3 regions of the Ancylobacter sp. TS-1 genome follow, and region 1 is predicted to be linked to each of the others. Evidence: predicted binding sites of a transcription regulator. Region 1 holds the regulator's gene; each other region holds the start of a gene.
What was found. The regulator PhoB, encoded in region 1, activates phosphate uptake and scavenging genes when phosphate is short. The targets are predictions, from matches to a motif close to TGTCATNNANCTGTCAT.
Positions count from the first base shown of each region.

Region 2: the regulator PhoB is predicted to act here: its motif matches at 3,904-3,920, upstream of ppk2 (polyphosphate kinase 2).
Region 3: the regulator PhoB is predicted to act here: its motif matches at 5,520-5,536, upstream of phnC (phosphonate ABC transporter ATP-binding protein).

Region 1 is NZ_CP045144.1:2,980,097-2,987,342, reverse strand. It holds gene GBB76_RS14050 (polyhydroxyalkanoate depolymerase) at 1-1,075, shown strand, start outside; gene GBB76_RS14045 (LysR family transcriptional regulator) at 1,121-2,023, opposite strand; gene GBB76_RS14040 (SDR family oxidoreductase) at 2,144-2,908, shown strand; gene phoB (phosphate regulon transcriptional regulator PhoB) at 2,965-3,666, opposite strand; gene phoU (phosphate signaling complex protein PhoU) at 3,717-4,430, opposite strand; gene pstB (phosphate ABC transporter ATP-binding protein PstB) at 4,456-5,277, opposite strand; gene pstA (phosphate ABC transporter permease PstA) at 5,286-6,119, opposite strand; gene pstC (phosphate ABC transporter permease subunit PstC) at 6,134-7,102, opposite strand.
Region 2 is NZ_CP045144.1:3,361,505-3,368,750, reverse strand. It holds gene GBB76_RS15765 (3-keto-5-aminohexanoate cleavage protein) at 1-244, opposite strand, end outside; gene GBB76_RS15760 (aspartate aminotransferase family protein) at 241-1,596, opposite strand; gene GBB76_RS15755 (LysR family transcriptional regulator) at 1,747-2,703, opposite strand; gene ppk2 (polyphosphate kinase 2) at 2,794-3,744, opposite strand; gene GBB76_RS15745 (GntR family transcriptional regulator) at 4,180-4,872, opposite strand; gene GBB76_RS15740 (transporter substrate-binding domain-containing protein) at 5,165-5,980, shown strand; gene GBB76_RS15735 (amino acid ABC transporter permease) at 6,131-6,793, shown strand; gene GBB76_RS15730 (amino acid ABC transporter permease) at 6,819-7,246, shown strand, end outside.
Region 3 is NZ_CP045144.1:35,192-42,437, forward strand. It holds gene GBB76_RS00160 (cytochrome ubiquinol oxidase subunit I) at 1-12, opposite strand, end outside; gene GBB76_RS00165 (uracil-DNA glycosylase family protein) at 134-1,042, opposite strand; gene GBB76_RS00170 (electron transfer flavoprotein-ubiquinone oxidoreductase) at 1,154-2,821, shown strand; gene GBB76_RS00175 (hypothetical protein) at 2,829-3,881, shown strand; gene GBB76_RS00180 (alpha/beta hydrolase) at 3,915-4,808, shown strand; gene GBB76_RS00185 (hypothetical protein) at 4,795-5,256, opposite strand; gene phnC (phosphonate ABC transporter ATP-binding protein) at 5,607-6,449, shown strand; gene phnD (phosphonate ABC transporter substrate-binding protein) at 6,463-7,246, shown strand, end outside.

The DNA.
Region 1 (7,246 bases):
CATCACCGAGACGGTGGTGGGCGCCACCCATGTTCCCGTCGAGATCGAGACGGTGTGGCAGCGGCCCTTCTGCCGGCTGCTGCATTTCAAGCGCGACTTTCCGCACGCGCCGCGCCGCCCGCAGCCGCGCATGCTGGTCGTCGCCCCGCTCTCCGGCCATTACGCGACGCTGCTGCGCGGCACGGTGCAGACGCTGCTGCCCACCCACGACATCTATGTCACCGACTGGGAAGACGCCCGCAACGTGCCGATGGCCGAGGGCCGCTTCGACCTTGACGACTATATCGACTATCTGATCGAGATCTTCCGCCACCTCGGCGGCGGGGTCCACGCGCTGGCGGTCTGCCAGCCGGCGGTGCCGGTGTTGGCCGCCGTCGCGCGGATGGAGGCGATGGACGACCCGAGCGTGCCCGCCTCCATGGTGCTGATGGGCGGGCCGATCGACACGCGCGAGAGCCCGACGGCGGTGAACATCTTCGCCCATGGCCGCGAGATCGACTGGTTCCGCCGCAACGTGATCACCACCGTGCCGTGGCCGAATGCCGGCGTCATGCGGCAGGTCTATCCCGGCTTCCTGCAACTGCACGGCTTCATGTCGATGAATCTGGAGCGCCATCTGCGCGCCCATGCCGACATGTTCGGCCATCTGGTGAAGGGCGACGGCGATTCCGCCGCCAAGCACCGGGAGTTCTACGACGAGTATCTCTCGGTCATGGACCTGCCGGCGGAATATTATCTGCAAACGCTGCAGACCGTGTTCATCGACCAGTCGCTGCCGAAGGGCCAGATGACCCATCGCGGCGAGAAGGTCGATCCCTCGAAGATCCGCAACGTCGCGCTGCTGACCGTCGAGGGCGAGAATGACGACATCTCCGGCGTCGGCCAGACGCGGGCGGCGCACCGGCTGTGCTCGAACCTGCCCGACGACAAGAAGGCGCATTATCTCCAGCCGACGGTCGGCCATTACGGCGTGTTCAACGGCTCGCGCTTCCGCGCCGAGATCGCCCCGCGCATCGCCGACTTCGTGCTCTCGCACAACTGGCCGAGGAAGGGCGACAACCGGCCGGCGGAATAACACCGCCGGGCTCGGTTCCCCGCAGGCGGACCGTTGCGGGCCGGCCTAGAGTCCGGCTTCCCAATAGGGCGGATCGCCGAAAGCCTCGCGCAGGCAGTCGGCCAGAGCGCGCAGCTTGGTCGAGGGGCGGCGCCCCTCGGGATGCGCGACATAGATGAACTCGGCTTCCGGTTCGGCGCCGACATCGACCACCCTGAGCGTACCCGCCCGGATGTCCGGCCCGGCGATGAACAGCGGCAGCAGCGTGATGCCGAGCCCGGCGATGGCGGCGTCGCGCATCACCACGCCGTTGTTGACCCGCAGCCCCGGCCGGCCGCGCACCTGCACGGCCTTCTCCCCCACCTCGAAGCGCCAGTCGGCGATGCCGCGATGGGTGTAGAAGATGCCGCGATGGTCCTCGAGTTCCGCGAGATTGCCCGGCGCCCCGTTGCGCTCGACATAGTCGGGCGAGGCGACCAGCACGCGCCGGCTGCGCGCGAGAATCCAGGCGGTCAGCGGGCTGTCGCGCATCGGATCGTGTCGCACAACGCCATCATAGCCCTCGGCCTGCGCATCGACGACGCGGTCGTCCAGCTCGATGGTCAGGTCGATCTGCGGATGGCGGCGCAGGAACGGGTAGAGCGCGGGGCCGAGATGAAGGGCGGTCAGCGACACCGGCGCCGAGAGGCGCAGCGGGCCGGAAAGCGTCCCGCGCCGCTCGGCGAGCGTGGCGGCCGCCTCCTCGAGACCGCGTAGGGACTGCGACGCCAGCTCCAGAAAAACGAGACCGTCCTCGGTCAGCGTCAGGCGGCGTGTCGAGCGATGCACCAGCCTTGCGCCGAGCTGCCGTTCGAGCTGCGCCAGCCGGTCGCTCACCACGGACTTCGCCAGCCGCAGCCGGCGGGCCGCCTCGCTGATCGAGCCCGCCTCGGCGATGGCGACGAAGGCGGCAATGCCGTCGAGTTTCATCGTTCGGTTTCTCCGGACACGATTTCCGCCGTTTGCAGGCTAATCCGAACACGACGTTATCACCATACTACTCGCCGACGCGCCGCCATGGGCGGTCTTGGACATTGCGAGGAGACATAGATGGGACGTCTTGATGGAAAGGTGGCACTGATCGCCGGCGCCAGTGCCGGCATCGGCCGGGCGACGGCGGTGCTGTTCGCCCGCGAGGGGGCGAAGCTGGTGCTGGGTGCCCGGCGGCAGGCCGAGCTCGACGCGCTGGCGGCGGAGATCGTCGCGGCCGGCGGCACGGCGGCGGTGCTCGCCGGCGACGTGCGCGACGAGGACTATGACCGCGCGCTGGCGGCCCTGGCGGTGGAGCGGTTCGGCCGGCTCGACATCGCCGTCAACAATGCCGGCACGCTCGGCGAAAAGGGCCCCAGCACCGGCGTCTCGGCCAAGGGGTGGGAGGACACGCTGGCGGTGAACCTCACCGGCTCCTTCCTCGGCGCCAAGCATCAGATCGGCGAGATGCTGAAGACCGGCGGCGGCTCGGTGATCTTCACCTCGACCTTCGTCGGCTACACGGCGGCGTTTCCCGGCCTCGCCGCCTATGCCGCCTCCAAATCCGGGCTGATCGGCCTCACCCAGGCGCTGGCCGCCGAGTTCGGGCCGCAGGCTATCCGGGTGAACGCGATCCTGCCCGGCGCGGTGGAGACCGACATGTTCCGCGAGGCCAACGACACGCCGGAAGCGCAGGCTTTCGTCACCGGCCTGCATGCGCTGAAGAGGGTCGCCAAACCGGAGGAACTGGCACGCTCGGTGCTCTACCTCGCCTCGGACGACTCTTCCTTCGTCTCGGGCACCGCCCATCTGGTCGATGGCGGGCTGTCGATCACCCGCGCCTGACCGTCCGGGGCGACGGTAGCTTGGGCGACGGTGGCGGCCCGGCATCGTCGCCCCGCTCAATGCGCGCGGGCGAACATCTCGTTGAAGGAATAGCCGGAGCCGCGCACGGTGCGGATCGGGTCGGGCTGGCGCGGGCGGTTGAGCGCCTTGCGCAGTCGGCCGACATGCACGTCCACGGTGCGCTCGTCGATATAGACGTCCTGCCCCCACACGCCGTCGAGAAGCTGCTCGCGCGAATAGACGCGGCCCGGCGACTGCATGAGGAACTCCAGCAGCCGGAACTCGGTGGGGCCGAGATGAAGTTCACGGCCGGCGCGATGCACGCGCTTGGTCTCGCGGTCCAGTTCGATGTCGCCGGCACGCAGCAGGGTCGAGATGTGCTCGGGCTTGGCCCGGCGCAGCAGCGCCCGCACCCGGGCCACCAGCTCGGGCACGGAGAAGGGCTTCACCACATAGTCGTCGGCGCCGGTGGCGAGGCCGCGCACGCGCTCGGTCTCCTCGCCGCGCGCGGTGAGCATGAGGATCGGCATGCGCTCGGTCTCGGGCCGGGCCCGCAGGCGCCGGCACAGCTCGATGCCGGAGAGGCCGGGCAGCATCCAGTCGAGGATGAGCAGGTCCGGCACGCTCTCGCGCAGGCGGGTCTCCGCCTCGTCGCCGCGGCCGACGCTGTCGACCGCGTAGCCTTCCGATTCCAGATTGTAGCGGAGCAGGAGGGTGAGGGGCTCCTCATCCTCCACGATCAGAATATTGGTGGGCATGGTCTGCTATCCGATCGCTCGTCGCCCCGGGGTTCGTCCCGGGACGGGCCTCAGGCCGGGAAGGCCACGCTGGTCAGGCTGCTGGTGTCCTGCTTCGGCCGCTCCTCGGTGAGCAGCTGGCCGGTGGTCAGGTAATGCACCGTCTCGGCGATGTTGGTGGCGTGGTCGCCGATGCGCTCGATGTTCTTGGCGCAGAACAGCAGGTGCGTGCACAGCGAGATGTTGCGCGGATCCTCCATCATGTAGGTGAGGAGTTCGCGGAACAGCGAGGTGTAGAGCACGTCGACCTCGCCGTCGCGCTGCCAGACGTCGAGCGCGCGGGCCGCGTCGCGGCTGGCATAGGAATCCAGCACCATCTTGAGCTGCTCGAGCACGATGCCCGACATGTGCTCCACGCCGCGCACCAGCTTCTGCGGGTGGAACTCGCCGGTGAGCGCCAGCACGCGCTTGGCGGTGTTCTTGGCGAGGTCGCCAATGCGCTCGAGGTCGTTGGCGATGCGCATCGCGGCGACGATCTCGCGCAGGTCGCCGGCCAGCGGCTGGCGGCGGGCGATGGTGAGAACCGCCTTTTCCTCGATCTCGCGCTGGAGCAGGTCGACCGGGCCGTCGAGCACGATCACCTTCTGGGCCAGTTCGGAATCGCGCTTGACCAGCGCCTGGACGGAGTCGGCGACGAGGCGCTCGGACTGCCCGCCCATCTCGACGACGCGGCGGCCGAGTTCCTTGAGGTCGGTATCGAACGACGAGACGATATGGTCGGTCATGGGGGTAGCCTCTCTCGTCGCTGGCTCAGCCGAAGCGGCCGGTGATGTAGTCCCGGGTGCGGGCCTCGCGCGGATTGGTGAAGATTTCGGCGGAGGGACCGACTTCGATCAGTTCGCCGAGATAGAAGAACGAGGTGATGTCGGCGCAGCGGGCCGCCTGCTGCATGTTGTGCGTCACGATGACGATGGTGAATTCCTGCTTCAGCTCGTCGATCAGGTCCTCGATCTTCGAGGTCGAGATCGGGTCGAGCGCCGAGGTGGGCTCGTCGAGCAGGATCACTTCCGGGCGCACCGCGATGGTGCGGGCGATGCACAGGCGCTGCTGCTGGCCGCCCGACATGCCGAGCGCCGAGGTGTGGAGACGGTCCTTGGTCTCCTCCCAGATCGCGGCCTTGCGCAGGCACCACTCGACGCGCTCGTCCATCTGCGACTTGGACAGGCGCTCATGCAGCTTCACGCCGAAGGCGATGTTGTCGTAGATCGACATCGGGAACGGCGTCGGCTTCTGGAACACCATGCCGATGCGCGAGCGCACGACGGTCGAATCCAGATCCTTGCCGAGCAGGTCGAGACCGTCGAACAGGATCTTCCCTTCCGCGCGCTGGCCCGGATAGAGCTGATACATGCGGTTGAAGATGCGCAGCAGGGTGGACTTGCCGCAGCCCGAGGGCCCGATCATCGCGGTAACGCGCTTCTCGGGGATCTCGAAGTTGATGTTCTTCAGCGCGTGGTTGTCGCCGTAGTAGAAATTGAGCTTCTCGACCTTGAGCTTGGACTCGGCCGACGGCGCGGTGGCGCGGTTGACGGCGGAGGCGATGTCGATCGACGTTTCGGGTGCGAAGTTCATGGTCCGTCTCACTTCATCTTCGCCAGGACGAGGCGGGAAAGGATGTTCAGGGTCAGAACCCCGACGGTGATGATGAGGGCACCCGCCCAGGCGAGCGCGACCCAGTCCTCGAAGGGGCTGGCAGCATATTGGTAGATCGCGATCGGCAGGCTGGCCATCGGCGCGTTGAGGCTGATCGACCACCCGTTATTGCCGAGCGAGGTGAACAGCAGCGGCGCCGTCTCGCCGGCCGCGCGGGCGACCGCCAGCAGGATGCCGGTGACGATGCCGGCGCGGGCCGCGCGCCAGGTGATGAAGGTGACGACCTTCCACTGCGGCGCGCCGAGGGCGAAGGCCGCCTCGCGCAGGCCGATCGGCACCAGGTTCAGCATGTCCTCCGTCGTGCGCACCACGACCGGGATGACGATGATGGCGAGCGCCATCGCGCCGGCCCAGCCGGAGAAGCCGCCGAAGGGCACCACCAGGAGCTGGTAGACGAACAGGCCGATCAGGATCGAGGGGGCGGAGAGCAGCACGTCGTTGACGAAGCGCACGCAGTTGCCGATGTGCGTGCCGCGCCCGTTCTCGGCCAGGAAGGTGCCGCAGAGCAGGCCGACCGGCGTGCCGATCGCCAGCGCGACGCCGATCTGGATCAGCGAGCCGACGATGGCGTTGAGAAGACCGCCGCCGGCGCCGGGCGGGGCAGTGATCTGGGTGAAGACGTGCGGGCCCAGGGCCGGCAATCCGCGGGCCAGGAGGGTCCACAGGATCCAGGCGAGGAAGACGAGCGAAAGCGCGGCGAAGCCGGTCGAGATCGCCTTTGCGGCGTAGTCGGTGGCGCGACGGCGGGCGAGCGATGCCATGATGATTTCTCCGCTCAACCCTTGGTCCGCACCAGCATGCGCGAGAGCGCAAGCACGATGAAGGAGATGACGAAAAGGATGAAACCGAGCTGCAGCAGAGCCTGCAGCTTGAGCGAGCCGGTCGAGGCCTCGGGGAACTCGTTGGCGATGGTCGAGGCGATGGTGGCGCCCGGTGCGAACAGCGAGGCGGACATGCGCGTGGCGTTGCCGATGACGAAGGTCACGGCCATCGTCTCGCCCAGCGCGCGGCCAAGGCCGAGCATGACGGCGCCGACCATGGCGGTGCGGCCATAGGGCACCGAGACGTTGCGGTAGACCTCATAGGTGGTGGCGCCGACGCCGTAGGCGGATTCCTTGATCATCGGCGGCACCGATTCCAGCACCTCGACGAACATCGCGGTGATGAAGGGCAGGATCATGATCGCCATGATCAGGCCGGCGGTCAGCATGCCGGCGCCGAGCGGCGGGCCCTGGAACAGCGCGCCGATCAGCGGCAGCGGACCGAGCCACTCGATCAGCGGCGGCTGCACATAGGCGGCCATCAGCGGGACGATGACGAAGAAGCCCCACATGCCGTAGATGATGGAGGGCACGGCGGCGAGAAGCTGGATCGCCACGCCGATCGGGCGGCGCAGCGGCCCGGGCGCGATCTCGGTGAGGAAGAAGGCGATGCCGAAGGACAGCGGCAGCGCGATCACCACGGCGATGACGGCGCTGAAGAGCGTGCCGAACACCATGACGCCGGCGCCGAAGCGCTCGGTGACCGGGTTCCAGGTGGTGGACCACAGGAAGCTGATGCCGAACTCGCGCAGGGCCGGCAGGCCGCCCTCGAACAGCATCGCGATGATGAGGCCGAGCAGGATCAGAACGAAGATGCCGCAGCCCCACAGGAGCCCGACGAAGACCGGATCGCTGACACGGCCGGTCGGCTTGCGCGCGGCGACGAGGCTGTCTGCCTGCGTTCCGCTGAGAGTGGCGTCCATTTATGTGGTCCTTCGGGCGTCCCCGACCCGCGCCGTGAGGCGGCCGGCGGGAGGTATGGCACAGGAGGCGCGGGCGACAGTGACGGATAGGGCAAGACGCGCAAGGCAGGCACCAGCCTACGCGGCGACCGGCAGGACGAGAAG
Region 2 (7,246 bases), 380 kb from region 1:
GGTTCAGCACCGCGTCGCTGCGCGCGCGAATGCGCTCCACGATCTCCACGAACAGGGCGGGGTCGGCCGAGGGCAGGCCGCTCGCGGGATCGCGGGCATGCAGGTGGATGATCGCCGCGCCCGCCTGCGCCGCCTCCACCGCCTGCTCGGCGATCGCCTCGGGCGTGACCGGAAGATGGGCGCTCATGGTCGGGGTGTGGATCGACCCTGTGACGGCGCAGGTGACGATGACCGGACGGCTCATGACGGCGCTCCCACCGGCAGGCCGGCCTCGGCGGCGAAGGTGGCGAGCGCGCGGTCGAGCTTGTCCATGATCTCGTCGATCTCGCTGTCGCTGACGATCAGCGGCGGGCAGACGAGGAAATGGTCGCCGATGCGCCCGCCGCGGGTGCGGCGCGAATAGATGATCAGCCCGGCGTCATAGGCGATGTCGACGAGGCGCAGATGGGCGTTCAGCCCCACCGGCAGCGGCGCCATGGTCTCGACATCCGCCACCAGTTCGAAGGCGAGCAGCAGCCCCTTGCCGCGCACATCGCCGATGAAGGGATAGCGCGCCATCAGCCCTTGCAGCCGGTCCTTCAACGCCGCGCCCTGCCGGGCGGCGGCGGCGATCAGGTCCTGCCGGTCGATCTCGTCGAGCACGGCGAGGCCCGCCGCGCAAGCCAGCGGATTGCCGGCATAGGTGTGGCCGTGGACGAAGCCGCCGGCGTCGATCACCGTCTCGGCAATAGTGCGGTCGGCGACCATGGCGCCGAGCGGTACATAACCGGCACCGAATCCCTTGGAGAGCGCCACGAGGTCCGGCCGCAGGCCCCAGTGCTCGCCGGCGAGGTAGCGCCCGGTGCGCCCGGCCCCGCTCATCACCTCGTCGCTGATCAGCAGGATACCGAATTCGTCGCAGATGGCGCGGATCTCGGCATAGTAGCTGTCGGGGGCCACCAGCGCCCCGGTCGAGGCGCCGCCGACCGGCTCCATGATGAAGGCGAGCACCGTCTCCGGCCCCTGCGCCAGAATCTCCTCGCGCAGCATGCGGGCGTAGCGCAGCCCGCGCTCTTCCAGGCTCAGCCCGTCGCGGTCGAGATAGCAGGTCGGCGCGGGGATTTTCGGCATCTCGCGCAGCATGGGCGCGAAGGGCGCGCTCATCAGCGACATGCCGGTGACGGCGAGCGCCCCCAGCGTCGAGCCGTGATAGGAGGGAAAGCGCGAGATCACCTTCCAGCGCTGCCCCTCGCCGCGCGCCACGGCATATTGCCGGGCGAGCTTGAGGCAGCTTTCCACCGCCTCCGAGCCTCCGGAGACGAAGAACACGCGGTCGAGCCCCTCGGGCATACGCTCCGCGATGCGGGTGGCCAGCGCCTCGGCCGGCTCGTTCTCGAAATGCAGCCGATAGCCGAAGGTGGACAGCTCCATCTGCCGCCGCATGGCCGCCAGCACCGCCGGGTTGGAATGGCCGATATTGGAGACCATGGCGCCGCTCGACCCGTCGAGATAGCGCCGCCCCTCGCTGTCCCAGAGATAGACGCCCTCGCCGCGCGCCAGCATCGGCCGGCGCAGGCGGGTCTGGTAGAACAGGTTGGACGGGGGAGGATTGGTCATCGCGCGCTCGCTGCGTTCGGCCCGCGCCGCGTCCGCAACGGTTGGGCCATGCACCATGCGAGGGTGGCCGCGCCACCATCATCGCGCAAATAGATAATGGACATGGCGAGCATAGCGCCGGCCTATGTCGCACCGCCGGCACGCGGGGGGTCAGGCCCGGTAGCAGCGCTCGTCGAGCGGCACCTCGTCCAGCATCGCGTCGAGCTGCTGGACCAGCACGCGCTCGGCCGGGTTCAGGCTGCGCAGCGGGTGGGTGACGCGGAACACGTCGACCGCCGGCAGCGCCTCATGCGGCGGAAGCCGCCACAGCCGGCCATCCTCGACCTCGCGGCGCGCGACATGGACGGGCAGCGCGCCGACGCCGATTCCGGCGACGATCATGCGCAGCACTTCCGGCAGGTTGGCCGAGACGCCCTTCAGCTTCGGGCGCAGCAGGGCGAGTTCGCGCAACTGCGTGACGGAGTGCAGCGAGCCACCCTCGACATCGGTCTGGAACGAGACCGAATCCTCGCCCTGCAGATCCGCCAGCGTCAGTCCCTCGCGGCCGAACAGCCGGTGCCCCGGCCCGCAGAACAGGCCGAAATATTCGCGGAACAGCACGCGGGCGGCGAGCGCGGGGTCGGGCCGGCTCATCAGGCACAGGCCGAGCGTGGCGCGGTTCTGGCGCAGCCGGTTCAGCACCTCGGCGCTCTCGGTGACGAAGATCGAATAGGTGACGTCAGGGTGCTGGCGGTTGAAGCGTGCCAGCAGCGCGTCGAAATGCGGCGAGACCACGTGGCTGGTCATGGCGATGCTGACATGGCCGCTCACCCGCCCCTCGGCCACGCTCATCAGGCCGGGCAGCTGCGACACCGCCTCGAACATCGACCGGCTCTCCTGGTAGAGGATGCGGCCGGCCTCGGTGACGGCGAAATGGCTGGGGCCGCGATCGAGCAGGCGATGGCCGATCGCGTCCTCCAGCCGCTTGAGCGCGCTCGATATGGTGGGCTGGCGCAGGCCGAGGAACTCGGCCGCGCGCGTGATGCCGCCCTGCTCGACCACCACCATGAAGGTGCGCAGCAGGTTCCAGTCGAGATGAAAGGGCAGCCGCTGCTCGTAGGGTTTCATGATAGACCGGCTCGATGATCGCGCGGATCATTATCGCGCCGGTCTATGAATTGTCGACCCGCGGCGCCGCCGCGGGTCACAGTGTCGGGGTCAGTAGACCTCCGGCACGTACATTTCCGGCGGCACCGGATGGCGCAGATAGTCGTCATGGCGCACACGGCCGGGCAGCACGATGTCCGGGCGGGGCACGGTCTCGTAGGGAATCTGCTCCAGCAGGTGTTGGATGCAGTTCAGGCGCGCCTTCTTCTTGTCCACCGCCTGCACGACCCACCAGGGCGCTTCCGGCGTGTGGGTCCGCTCCAGCATCTCTTCCTTCGCCTTGGTGTACTCCTCCCAGTGGACGCGGCTCTGCAAATCCATGGGCGAGAGCTTCCACTGCTTGAGCGGATCCTCGATGCGCATGCGGAAGCGGAATTCCTGCTCCTCGTCGGTGATCGAGAACCAGTACTTGATGAGAATGATGCCCGAGCGCACCAGCATGCGCTCGAAGTCCGGCACGGCGCGAAAGAACTCCTCAAGCTCGTCCGGGCTGCAGAAGCCCATCACCCGCTCGACACCGGCGCGGTTGTACCAGGAGCGGTCGAACAGCACGATCTCGCCGCCGGCCGGCAGGTGCGAGACGTAGCGCTGGAAGTACCACTGGGTACGCTCGCGCTCGGTCGGCGCGGGCAGCGCCACGACCCGGCAGACGCGCGGGTTGAGCCGCTGCGTCACGCGCTTGATCGCGCCGCCCTTGCCGGCGGAATCGCGGCCCTCGAACAGTACCGCGACCTTGAGCTTCTTGTGCTGCACCCAGTCCTGCAGGCGGATCAGCTCGTGCTGGAGGCGGAACAGCTCGCGGAAATAGATCTTGCGGTCGAGCGTGGGCGCGCCGCCCTCCCCCATGCCCTCGGCGACCAGCTCGTCGAGCCAGTCCTCGTCGAGCTGGGTCTCCAGCTCCTCGTCAAAGCTGTCGGCGATCTCCTCGCGGATGCGGGCGAACTGGTCCTTGGTGTTTTCGGGCTTCTCGTCGGAGTGGTCGTCGGAGTGGTCGTCGGACATGGGCCGTCCCTGATCTGGCTTGCGAAGAGTGCGGGCACGCGCGGCGAACCGGCGACGCCATCAAGCCCGATCGAGGATCGGCGATGTCCCGACGGCCACGTGCGTCATGGCGGCAAACGCTGCCAGCGACCTGTGTACGCCGCCCAACACGACGAAGCTGTGACAGTCTTGCGACAACCCGATGCCGCCCGGGCCGGACGGCGCGGGCAGGCCCCTGGGTGTGGCCACGCGATGCTGGAAGGGGTGCCCGGACGACGTGCGTGCGTTTGGTGGGGGGCACTGGGCGCTAAGCCCGCCGCCCGGACCCCGCCAACCTCGCCCGGCCGGATTGCCGCGTTACGTCCGAATATTTCCGATCGTTGCACGATTGGGGCAATACCGAGGTATTTTCCCCCGGGTTGGCCGGTAGAGGGCGGGGTGGGCCGCGAGCGGGCCTCAGTCGCGCGGGCGGCCGGCGCCATTGGCCGCAGGCGAACGCTCGGCCAGAGCGCGTTCGGCCCGCGTGCGCTCAAGGAAGTCGATCAGCGACACGCTGGCGCCGAGAATGTGCTCGCGCGTGAGCCGCGCCGCCGCCTCGGCGTCGCGCCGGATGCAGGCGTCCAGAATGCCCTGGTGCTCGCGCCGCGCGCGCGCCATGCCCGAGGTCAGCACGAGCTGGGCGCGCAGATAGCGGTCGACCCGGTCGAGCGCGGCGCTGATGGTCTGAAGATAATAGGGACGGCCGGACGGCTCGTAGAGGCTGTAGTGGAAGCGGCGGTTGAGCTCGCCCCAGTGCGAGGAATCGGTTTCCGTCGAGAAAGCATCAGCGAAGCGCTTGGCGGTCTCCAGCCCCTCGGCCGAAATCCGCTCGACCGAATAGCGCAGCACCTCGGGCTCCAGCACGGCGCGGAACTCGAAGATCTCGCGGATCTCGTCGGCGGAGAGGGTCGTGACCACGGCGCCGCGGTAGCGCTGCGTCGAGACGAGGCCCTGCTCTTCCAGCCGCGTCAGCGCCTCGCGCACCGGGATGCGGCTGACGTTGAACATGCGGGCGATATGGTCCTGCCGCAGGGTCTGCCCCTCGGCGATGTCGCCCTTGGCGATCGCCTCGCGCAGCGCGTCGAAAATGACGTCCGAAGCGGATGCCATCTGCGCGATGTCCGTGGCTCTCACCTTCACTTCACACCCCCTAAGACCGAGCCGGCGCGCCGGCTTTGGTGCCGATTCGTCGTGCCGAACATCCCGCACAGACTGCCTTTTCACCAGCCCGCGCACCAGAGGGGCACCCATTGCCGCATAAATTCGCACAGGAAGTGCAAAAAGGATATTGAAACTTGGATCCAAAAATTGGAAGCTTCTCCCGTCGCCGAACGGCGCCTCATCGCCCGACGCCGGACGGCCACTAAGAGCCAATCAAACCTTCCTTCAGAGGAGAGCCGTAATGGCTAAGGGAATCGGCATTCTGGCCGCTGCTGCGCTGACGCTCGCCGCCGCCATGCCCGCGCAGGCCGACAAGCTCGACGATATCATCGCCTCCGGCACGCTGCGCTGCGCCGTGGTGCTGGACTTCCCGCCGATGGGTTCGCGCGACGCGAGCAACAACCCGATCGGTTTCGACGTCGATTACTGCAACGACCTCGCCAAGGCGCTCGGCGTGAAGGCCGAGATCGTCGAGACCCCGTTCCCCGACCGTATCCCGGCGCTGGTCTCCGGCCGCGTCGATGTCGGCGTCGCTTCGACCTCCGACACGCTGGAGCGCGCCAAGACCGCCGGCTTCACCATTCCCTACTTCGCCTTCAAGATGGTCGTGCTCACCAAGGACGGCATCGGCATCAAGGATTACGACAGCCTGAAGGGCAAGAAGACCGGCTCGGTCTCCGGCACCTTCGAGGCGATCGCCCTTGAGAACGACGTGAAGAAGTGGGGCGCCGGCACCACCTTCCGCGGCTACCAGACCCAGGCCGACGTCTTCCTCGCACTCGCCCAGGGCCAGATCGACGCCACCGTCGTCACCTCCACCGTCGCCGCCGCGATCGTGAAGGAAGGCAAGTACAAGGGCCTGATGATGGGCGGCGATGCTCCCTACGACATCGACTACGTGGCGCTGATCGCGCTGCGCAACGAGCAGGGCCTCATCAACTACCTCAACCTGTTCGTCAACCAGCAGGTCCGCACCGGCCGCTACAAGGCGCTCTACGACAAGTGGATCGGCCTCGGCGAGGCGCCCAACCTGACGGTCCCCGGCGTCTACCGCTGAGCGTTCCCGACACCGTCATCCCGGAACGGCCGTCAGGCCGTATCCGGGATCGCGACGGCGATCCCGGCTCTGCGCCTGCGGCTCCGGCCGGGATGACGTTCGTGATATGACGACTACAGGTTGCGGCCTCCGCCGAGCGACGAGCGAACCATGAATTACACCTTTCACTGGCGTCCTGCGTTCCGCGCCCTGCCGGACATGCTGTGGGGGGCGCTGGTCACGCTCGAAATCGCCGCGCTCTCCATGCTGCTCGGTGTGTTCTTCGCCGTGCTGCTGGCGGTCGCCAGCAACTCGTCCTACCGCGTGCTGCGCGGCGCCGCCGCAAGCTGGGTCGAGCTGGCGCGCAACACGCCGGCGCTGTTCCAGATCTACATGGCCTATTTCGGCCTCGGCTCGCTCGGCATCCATCTCGACAGCTTCGTCGCCCTGCTCGCCGGCATCACCTTCAACAATGCCGGCTACCTCGCCGAGACCTTCCGCGGCGGCCTGCGCGCCGTCCCCTCGACGCAGATGCGCGCCGCCCGCTCGCTCGGCATGGGGCAGATACAGGCCTTCCGGCTGGTGGTGATGCCGCAGATGTTCCGCATCGTGTTCTATCCCCTGACCAACCAGATGGTCTGGGCGATCCTGATGACCTCGCTCGGCGTCATCGTCGGCCTCAATGACGACCTGACCGGCGTCACCCAGGAGCTGAATGTCCGCTCCTTCCGCACCTTCGAGTATTTCGCCCTGGCGGCCGTCATCTACTACCTGCTCGCCAAGCTCGTCACCGTCTCCGCCCGCCTGATGGCGTGGCGTCTGTTCCGCTACTGAGGGAGGTGGCGCGATGTTCTCCTCCCTGTTCGAAACCAGCTTCTCCTTCAACGACCTGCTCTTCATGCTGAAGGGCGCTGGCGTCACGCTGATGCTCACCTTCTGGGCGGTGATCGGCGGCACGCTGCTGGGCGTCTTCTTCGGCGTGGTGCGCGCGGTCTCGCCCTGGTGGGTGAACGCCCCGCTCGGCGCGGTGCTGGACGTGTTCCGCTCCATCCCGCTGCTGATCCAGCTGGTGGTGGCGAACTCCTTCAAGACCATTGTCGGCATCCACTGGAGCCCGTTCACCGTCGGCTGCGTGGTGCTGGCGCTCTACATGTCGGCCTATTGCACCGAGATCGTGCGCTCGGGATTCCTGGCCGTGCCGGCCACCACGCGCCGCGCCGCCCGCTCGCTCGGGATGAGCTACTGGCAGGACCTGACCGCCATCGTCTTCCCCATCGCGCTCCGGGT
Region 3 (7,246 bases), 1.0 Mb from region 1:
GTCGAATTCCATCGCTCTCCCCTCTGCCGTCACCGCCGGCGAGGGGTGACGTGGCGTAGCCTATGCCGGGCAGGGCCAGTATGGAACGGTTCAATTGGTCCTATGCGACATGACGACCGCTCGCGGCATCGCGTCAGGGACGCGGCGGCAGACCGGCGAGCTTGGCCTCGATGGCGAGCATGTCGCGCCAGGCCATGCGCTTGCCGAGCGGCGTGCGCAGCAGATAGGCCGGGTGGAAGGTGGCGAGCGCGGGGATGACGCGGCTGCCGGTGTCGTAGTCCGACCACCGCCCGCGCGCCTTGGTGATGCCGTCGCGTATGCCGAGCAGGGTCTGCGCCGAGGGGCCGCCGAGACAGACCAGCACGTCGGGATTGGCGAGTTCGATCTGCCGCCGGATGAAGGGCAGGCAGATGGCGGTTTCCTGCGGCGTCGGCGTGCGGTTGCCCGGCGGGCGCCAGGGCACGACATTGGCGATATAGGCGTTCGTGCGGTCGATGCCGATGGCGGCCAGCATGCGGTCGAGCAGCTTGCCCGAGCGCCCGACGAAGGGCTTGCCCTCGATGTCCTCGTCGCGGCCCGGCGCCTCGCCGACCAGCATCAGGCGCGCCTGCGGGTTGCCGTCGGCGAAGACGAGGCGCGTCGCCGTGTGCTTGAGCGGGCAGCCGTCAAAGCGTTCCAGCAGGGCGCGCAGCGTGTCGAGGTCCGGCGCCGAGGCGGCGGCCTCGCGCGCCTCGATTGCGGCGAGATCGGGCGGCGGCGGCGCCTCGTCCGGGGCAGCGGGCGTCGCCGGCGCGCGCGCGGCTGCCGGCGGTGCCATCGAAGCGGCGGGCCGCGAAGATTCGCGCGGGTTCTCCTGCGCGGGGCGTTCCGGCGCGCGCGCCGTGCGGGCCAAGGCGGCCTCGCGCTCGGCAGCGCTCTCGGTGAAACGGTCGACCGGCTCCTCGCCCAGCGCGACATCGACCCCCGCCTCCAGATGGAAGGCGAGGATCTCGGCCAGCGCGTCGCGCTCGCCAAATTCCGTGTCGCTAAGTGTCGAGGTCATCAGGCGCATTCTTCCCGGCGAAGGGGCGATCCTATCCGTCGCGGGGAGAGTTGTCAGGTCGGGGCAAGCGTGGAAGAAGTCCAATCAGCACGTTGCGGCGGAGGTTGAGTGATGGACGCGGCGGAACTGCCGGAACGCGAGGCCATGGAATTCGACGTCGTGGTCGTCGGCGCGGGACCGGCCGGCCTCGCGGCGGCGATCCGGCTCAAGCAGCTCGACGAGAATCTCGCCGTCGTGGTGGTCGAGAAGGGCTCGGAGGTCGGCGCGCATATTCTCTCCGGCGCGGTCATCGACCCCATAGGGCTCGACCGGCTGTTCCCCGACTGGAGGCAGGAGGCGGACGCGCCGCTGAAGACCCCCGTCACCGACGACCGCTTCTATTTCCTCGGGCCGGCGGGCGCGCTGCGGCTGCCGAATGCGCTGCTGCCGCCGCTGATGGGCAATCACGGTGCCTATATCGGCTCGCTCGGCAATGTCTGCCGCTGGCTGGCGGCGAAGGCCGAGGCGCTTGGCGTCGAGATCTATCCCGGCTTCGCCGCGAGCGAGGTTCTCTTCGAGGACGGCGCGGTCGTCGGCATCGCCACCGGCGACATGGGGATAGGCCGCGACGGCGAGATGACCGACCGCTACACGCGCGGCATGGAGCTTCGCGCGAAATACACGCTGTTCGCCGAGGGCGCGCGCGGCCAGCTCACCCGGCAGCTCATCGCCCGCTACGGGCTCGGCGAGGGGCGCGAGCCGCAGAAATTCGGCATCGGGCTCAAGGAATTGTGGACGGTGTCGGCCGAGCAGCACCGGCCGGGACTGGTGCAGCATTCCTTCGGCTGGCCGCTGGATTCCGCCACCGGCGGCGGCTCGTTCCTCTACCACATGGAGGACCGGCAGGTGATGGTGGGCTTCGTCGTCCACCTCAACTACGCCAACCCGCATCTGTCGCCCTTCGAGGAGTTCCAGCGCTTCAAGACCCACCCGCTGGTGCGCCCCACGCTGGAGGGCGGCAAGCGCATCTCCTATGGCGCGCGCGCCATCACCGAGGGCGGCTTCCAGTCGGTGCCGAAGCTGGTCTTCCCCGGCGGCGCGCTGGTTGGCTGCGCGGCGGGCTTCGTCAATGTGCCGCGCATCAAGGGCAGCCACAACGCGGTGCTTTCCGGCATGCTCGCTGCCGAGGACGTGGCGGGCGCGCTGGCCGCCGGCCGCCAGCACGACGTGCTGGAAGGCTACGAGGCCGGCTGGCGCGGCTCGGACATCGGGCGCGACCTGTGGAAGGTGCGCAACGCCAAGCCGCTGTGGTCCAAGTTCGGTACCTATCTGGGCATCGCGCTCGGCGGGCTCGACATGTGGACCAACACTCTGCTCGGCTTCTCGCTGTTCGGCACGCTGAAGCACGGCAAGCCCGACCACGCCACGCTGAAGCCGGTGGCGGAGACGAAGCCGATCGCCTACCCCAAGCCCGATGGCGTCGTTTCCTTCGACCGGCTCTCCTCGGTGTTCCTGTCGAACACCAATCACGAGGAGGACCAGCCCATTCACCTGAAGGTGGCGGACCCCGCCCTGCAGAAAGCCTCCGAGCACGACGTCTATGGCGGCCCGTCCGCCCGCTACTGCCCGGCGGGCGTCTATGAATGGGTGGAGGCGGATGGAAACGGTGCGGGCGCGCGCTATGTGATCAACGCGCAGAACTGCGTGCACTGCAAGACCTGCGACATCAAGGACCCCAACCAGAACATCACCTGGGTGGCGCCCGAGGGCGGCGGCGGACCGAACTACCCCAATATGTGAGGCGCGCATGCTCTTCCGGCTTCTGGCGACCCTTCCGGCGGCGGCGCTCGCCGTCCTTCTCGCGGCGGACCCGGCGTCGGCGCAGCAGGGGCCGGACTACACGCCCTATCGCGAGGGGCTGTTCCTGCGCTACCTCAACGCCGTGCCCGGCGAGATCGACGGCGTGCCGCGCATCGGCCTCTCCCTTGGCGGGCGCACCCTGCGGGCCGAGATCGATTCCGGCTCGACCGGCATCGTCGTCGCCGCCGAATTCGTGCCCGGCTTCGAGCAGTTCCCCTCGCAGGGGCCGGCGAAGCTGACCTATACGAGTTCGGGCCGGGTGATGCTGGGCCAGTGGGTCGTGATGCCGGTGACGCTGAGCGGGCGCGAGGGCGCGAGCGTGACGACCGCCCCGCTGCCGGTGCTCGTCGTGACCGAGGTCCAGTGCCTCGACACCGCGCGAAGCTGCGCGCCGACCACCAGCCCGCGCAACATCGCCATGGTCGGCGTCGGCTTCGCCCGCGAGGGCGACCGCCAGAGCCAGAGCACCCCGGACAAGAACCCGCTGCTCAATGTCGCCGGCGGCGAGGGCCCGCGCCGGCAGGGCTATGTGCTCACCCGCGAGGGGGTGCATGTGGGGCTCACCGCCGCCAATACGCGCGGCGTGTTCCGCTATCTCAAGCTGGAGCGCAACGCCGACGGCACCGACTGGAAGCCGACGCCGGCCTGCATCTCGCTCAACGGAGCCACGCCGCCGGCCTGCGGCTCGGTGCTGGTCGATACCGGCGTGTCGGCGATGTTCATGACCGTGCCGCCCGGGCAGGCGGCAGGAGCGCAGCGTACATTGGCACCCGGCACGCTGGCACCCGGCACGCAGGTCGCGGTGAGTGTCGGGGCGGGCGAGGCGGCCTTTCCGCTCTACAGCTTCGCGGTCGGCGACGGCTCCCCGATGGCGCCGAGCGCCGTGCATCTGCGCGTGTCCGACCGGGCGGCCTTCGTGAACACCAGCTACCATCTGCTCAACGGCTTCGACGTGCTGTTCGACGGCGAGGGCGGCTATGTCGGGTTCCGGCCGAAATAGCGGGGCGGCGAGCATTGGCGCCTGGGGGATCGAATGGCCAGCGACATCGACGAACTGAGGCAACTCTTCGTGGGCCAGCCGCGCCCGACAAGCTGGGCGGAGCGGCGGCAGCGGATGGACGACATCTGCGCCATCGACCGGCCGCCCGATGACGTCGCGTTCACGCCTGTCGACCTTGAGGGGCTGCCGGCCGAATGGTCGCTGGCGCCGGGGAGCGACGCGACGCGCGTCCTGCTGTATTTCCACGGCGGCGGCTACTGCTCGGGCTCGATCCGCAGCCATCGGGCGATGGTGGGTGCCTTCGGCAGGCAGGCGGGCATCCGCACCCTCGCCATCGGCTACCGGCTGGCGCCGGAGCACCCCTATCCCGCCGCGCTCGACGACGCTCTCGCCGCCTGGCGTTTCCTGCGGGCGCAGGGCTATGCGGCGGAGGCCATCGCGATCGGCGGCGACAGCGCCGGCGGCAATCTGACGCTCGCCACGCTGATAGCCCTGCGCGAGGCAGGGGAGGAAATGCCTGCCGCCGCCTGGCTGGTCTCGCCCTGGACCGACCTGACGATGAGCGGCGCCACGCTTGACAGCAAAGCGGCGGTCGATCCGCTGATCAGCCGAGACTATCTCGCCGGGCTGGCGCAAGCCTTTCTGGCGGGGCGCGATGCGCGCGATCCGGCGGTCTCGCCGCTCTTCGCCGACCTTGCCGGACTGCCGCCGACGCTGGTCCAGGTGGGCTCCAGCGAGGGGCTGCTGGACGATGCGGTGAGCATTGCCCGCGCGCTCGGTGCCGCCGAGGTGCCGGTGGTGCTGGAGGTGTGGCCGCACATGATCCATGCGTGGATGCTGTGGGCCGCCCGGCTTGCCGATGGGCGTGCCGGGCTTGTGCGCGCCGCCGGCTGGCTGCGCGCACAGTTCGCGCTCAGAACAGGCTGAACACGAACACCGCGAGCAAGACGCCGGCGGCCCACAGGTCGGAGATCATCGCCACGTTCTCGCGCAGGCCCCGGTCCGGGCGCCGCATGTGGTTGAGGCCGGCGAGGCCGAGGAACAGGCCGCCGATGAAGGCGACCGGCAGCGCCCAGATCGAGAAGACGATCGACAGCAGGCCGGCGAGGCCGATGGAGACATTTGCGAAGCCAAGCTCCTGCACGATGACATGGGCATGCGGCGCCTCGACGCCGAGGATGGTCTTCAGCGTGAAGCCGGGCTTGAGGATCTGCGAGACGCCGGCCAGCAGCAGCCGCACGCCGACCGCCCAGAAGGCGAACCATTTGGTGGCGGCGACGACGAAGCCGCCAAGGCTGGTGATGCTGCCGAACTCGGCGCCGATGCTGATGACCGGCGCCACCACCATCGTCAGCACAATAAGCGCGTAGTACATCGAATCCCCCTGCCGCCGGTCTGCCAGCCATCGCGGAAGTGTGACGACGGCGCGCGGGCGAAGTCAACGAAGGTACGAGACCCGTCCCGCCCGCAATCGCGCGGGTGCCCGTTACCTCCCGCGTTGCGGCCGGCCGGAGAGCGTTCCCCGGGACGACGACACGGGCGGATTGAAAACGCAGGCGAATCCCGTGAATGCGGCGCGCGTGCGGGCGGCCGGACCGCCAACCCGCGCAAAGCGGCGCGGCATGCGGCATTGCGCGCCGTCATCGAACTGTAATGTCACCTTCATCCACTCGTCACGGCGCGCCGTTAACCCAAGCCGGTCTTCAACAGCCGGCAGGAGTTCCGATGGCGGCGGCGCTGCAACTCGACCGGGTCAGCAAGACCTATGGCGCCATGCGCGCCGTGGACAACGTCTCGATCCTGATCCGGGAGGGCGAGCGCGTGGCGCTGATCGGCGCCTCGGGCTCCGGCAAGTCGACGCTGATCCGCCTCGCCTCCGGGCTGATCCTGGCCGATGCGCAGGGTAACGGCACCGGCGCGGTGCACGCCTTCGGCCTCAAGGTACAGGAAGGCGGCCGCCTGGCCTCTGAGGTGCGCGCGGCGCGCCGCAATATCGGCCTCGTCTTCCAGCAGTTCGCACTTGCCGGCCGGCTCAGCGTCATGACCAACGTGCTGGTCGGCGTGCTCGGCCGGATCAACGTGCTGCGCGGCACGCTCGGCCTGTTCAATGCCGACGAGAAGCGCACAGCCTATGCCGCACTCGCCGAGGTCGGCATCGCCCAGCACGCCGCCAAGCGTGCCCGCGAGCTTTCCGGCGGCCAGCAGCAGCGCGTCGCCATCGCCCGCGCGCTGGTGCAGGGCGCCCGCCTCGTGCTCGCCGACGAGCCGATCGCCTCGCTCGACCCCAAGAGCGCCAAGCGGGTGATGGACACGCTGGTGACGCTGAGCCGCGACCACGGCATCGCGCTGGTCGTGTCGCTGCATCAGGTGGACTACGCCACCGCCTATTTCGACCGCGTCATCGCGATGAATGCCGGGCGCGTCGTGTTCGACGGCCCCGCCGCGCAGATCAACGCGGCCTTCCTGACCGAGCTCTACGGCGCCAGCGCCGAGGAGCTGATCCTTCCCAGCCAGTTCGTGGTGCCGGTTCCCGCCGATGCCGCTGCCCCCTCCCAGACCGTTTCCTGACAGGAGCACACCCATGAAACGCCTGATCGCCGCCAGCCTCGCGCTGGCCGCCCTCGCGAGCGCCCCGGCCCGCGCCGCCGAAGAGATCAAGGAACTGAACTTCGGCTTCATCTCGACCGAGTCCTCGGCCAACCTCGCCAAGAGCTTCGAGCCGCTGATCAAGGACATGGAAAAGGCCATCGGCATTCCGGTGAAGCCCTTCTTCGTCGGCGACTATGCCGGCGTGATCGAGGGCATGCGCTTCAAGAAGGTCGACGTGGCGTGGTACGGCAACAAGTCGGCCATGGAAGCGGTGGACCGCGCGGGCGGCGAAGTGTTCGTGAAGACCGCCAAGCCGGACGGTTCCTCGGGCTACTACTCGCTGATCGTCACCAACGTCGACCGCAACGACATCAACGAGCTCAAGGACGTCCTGGACTGCTCGAAGGGCTACAACTTCGGCAATGGCGACCCGAACTCCACCTCGGGCTTCTTGGTGCCGAGCTACTACGTCTTCGCGCTGAACAATGTCGACCCGAACAAGTGCTACAAGCGCGTCGTGGCCGGCAACCATGAAGCCAACCTGCTGTCGGTCGCCAACAAGCAGGTCGACTTCGCCACCAACAACACCGAGAACGTGTCGCGCCTCCAGTCGACCCGTCCGGCCGAAGCCGCCAAGATCAAGGAAGTGTGGCGCTCGCCGCTGATCGCCGGCGACCCGATCGTGTGGCGCAAGGATCTGCCGGCTGACCTCAAGGCCAAGATCTACACCTTCTTCATGACCTATGGCCGCAACGGCACGCCGGAAGAGATCGAGC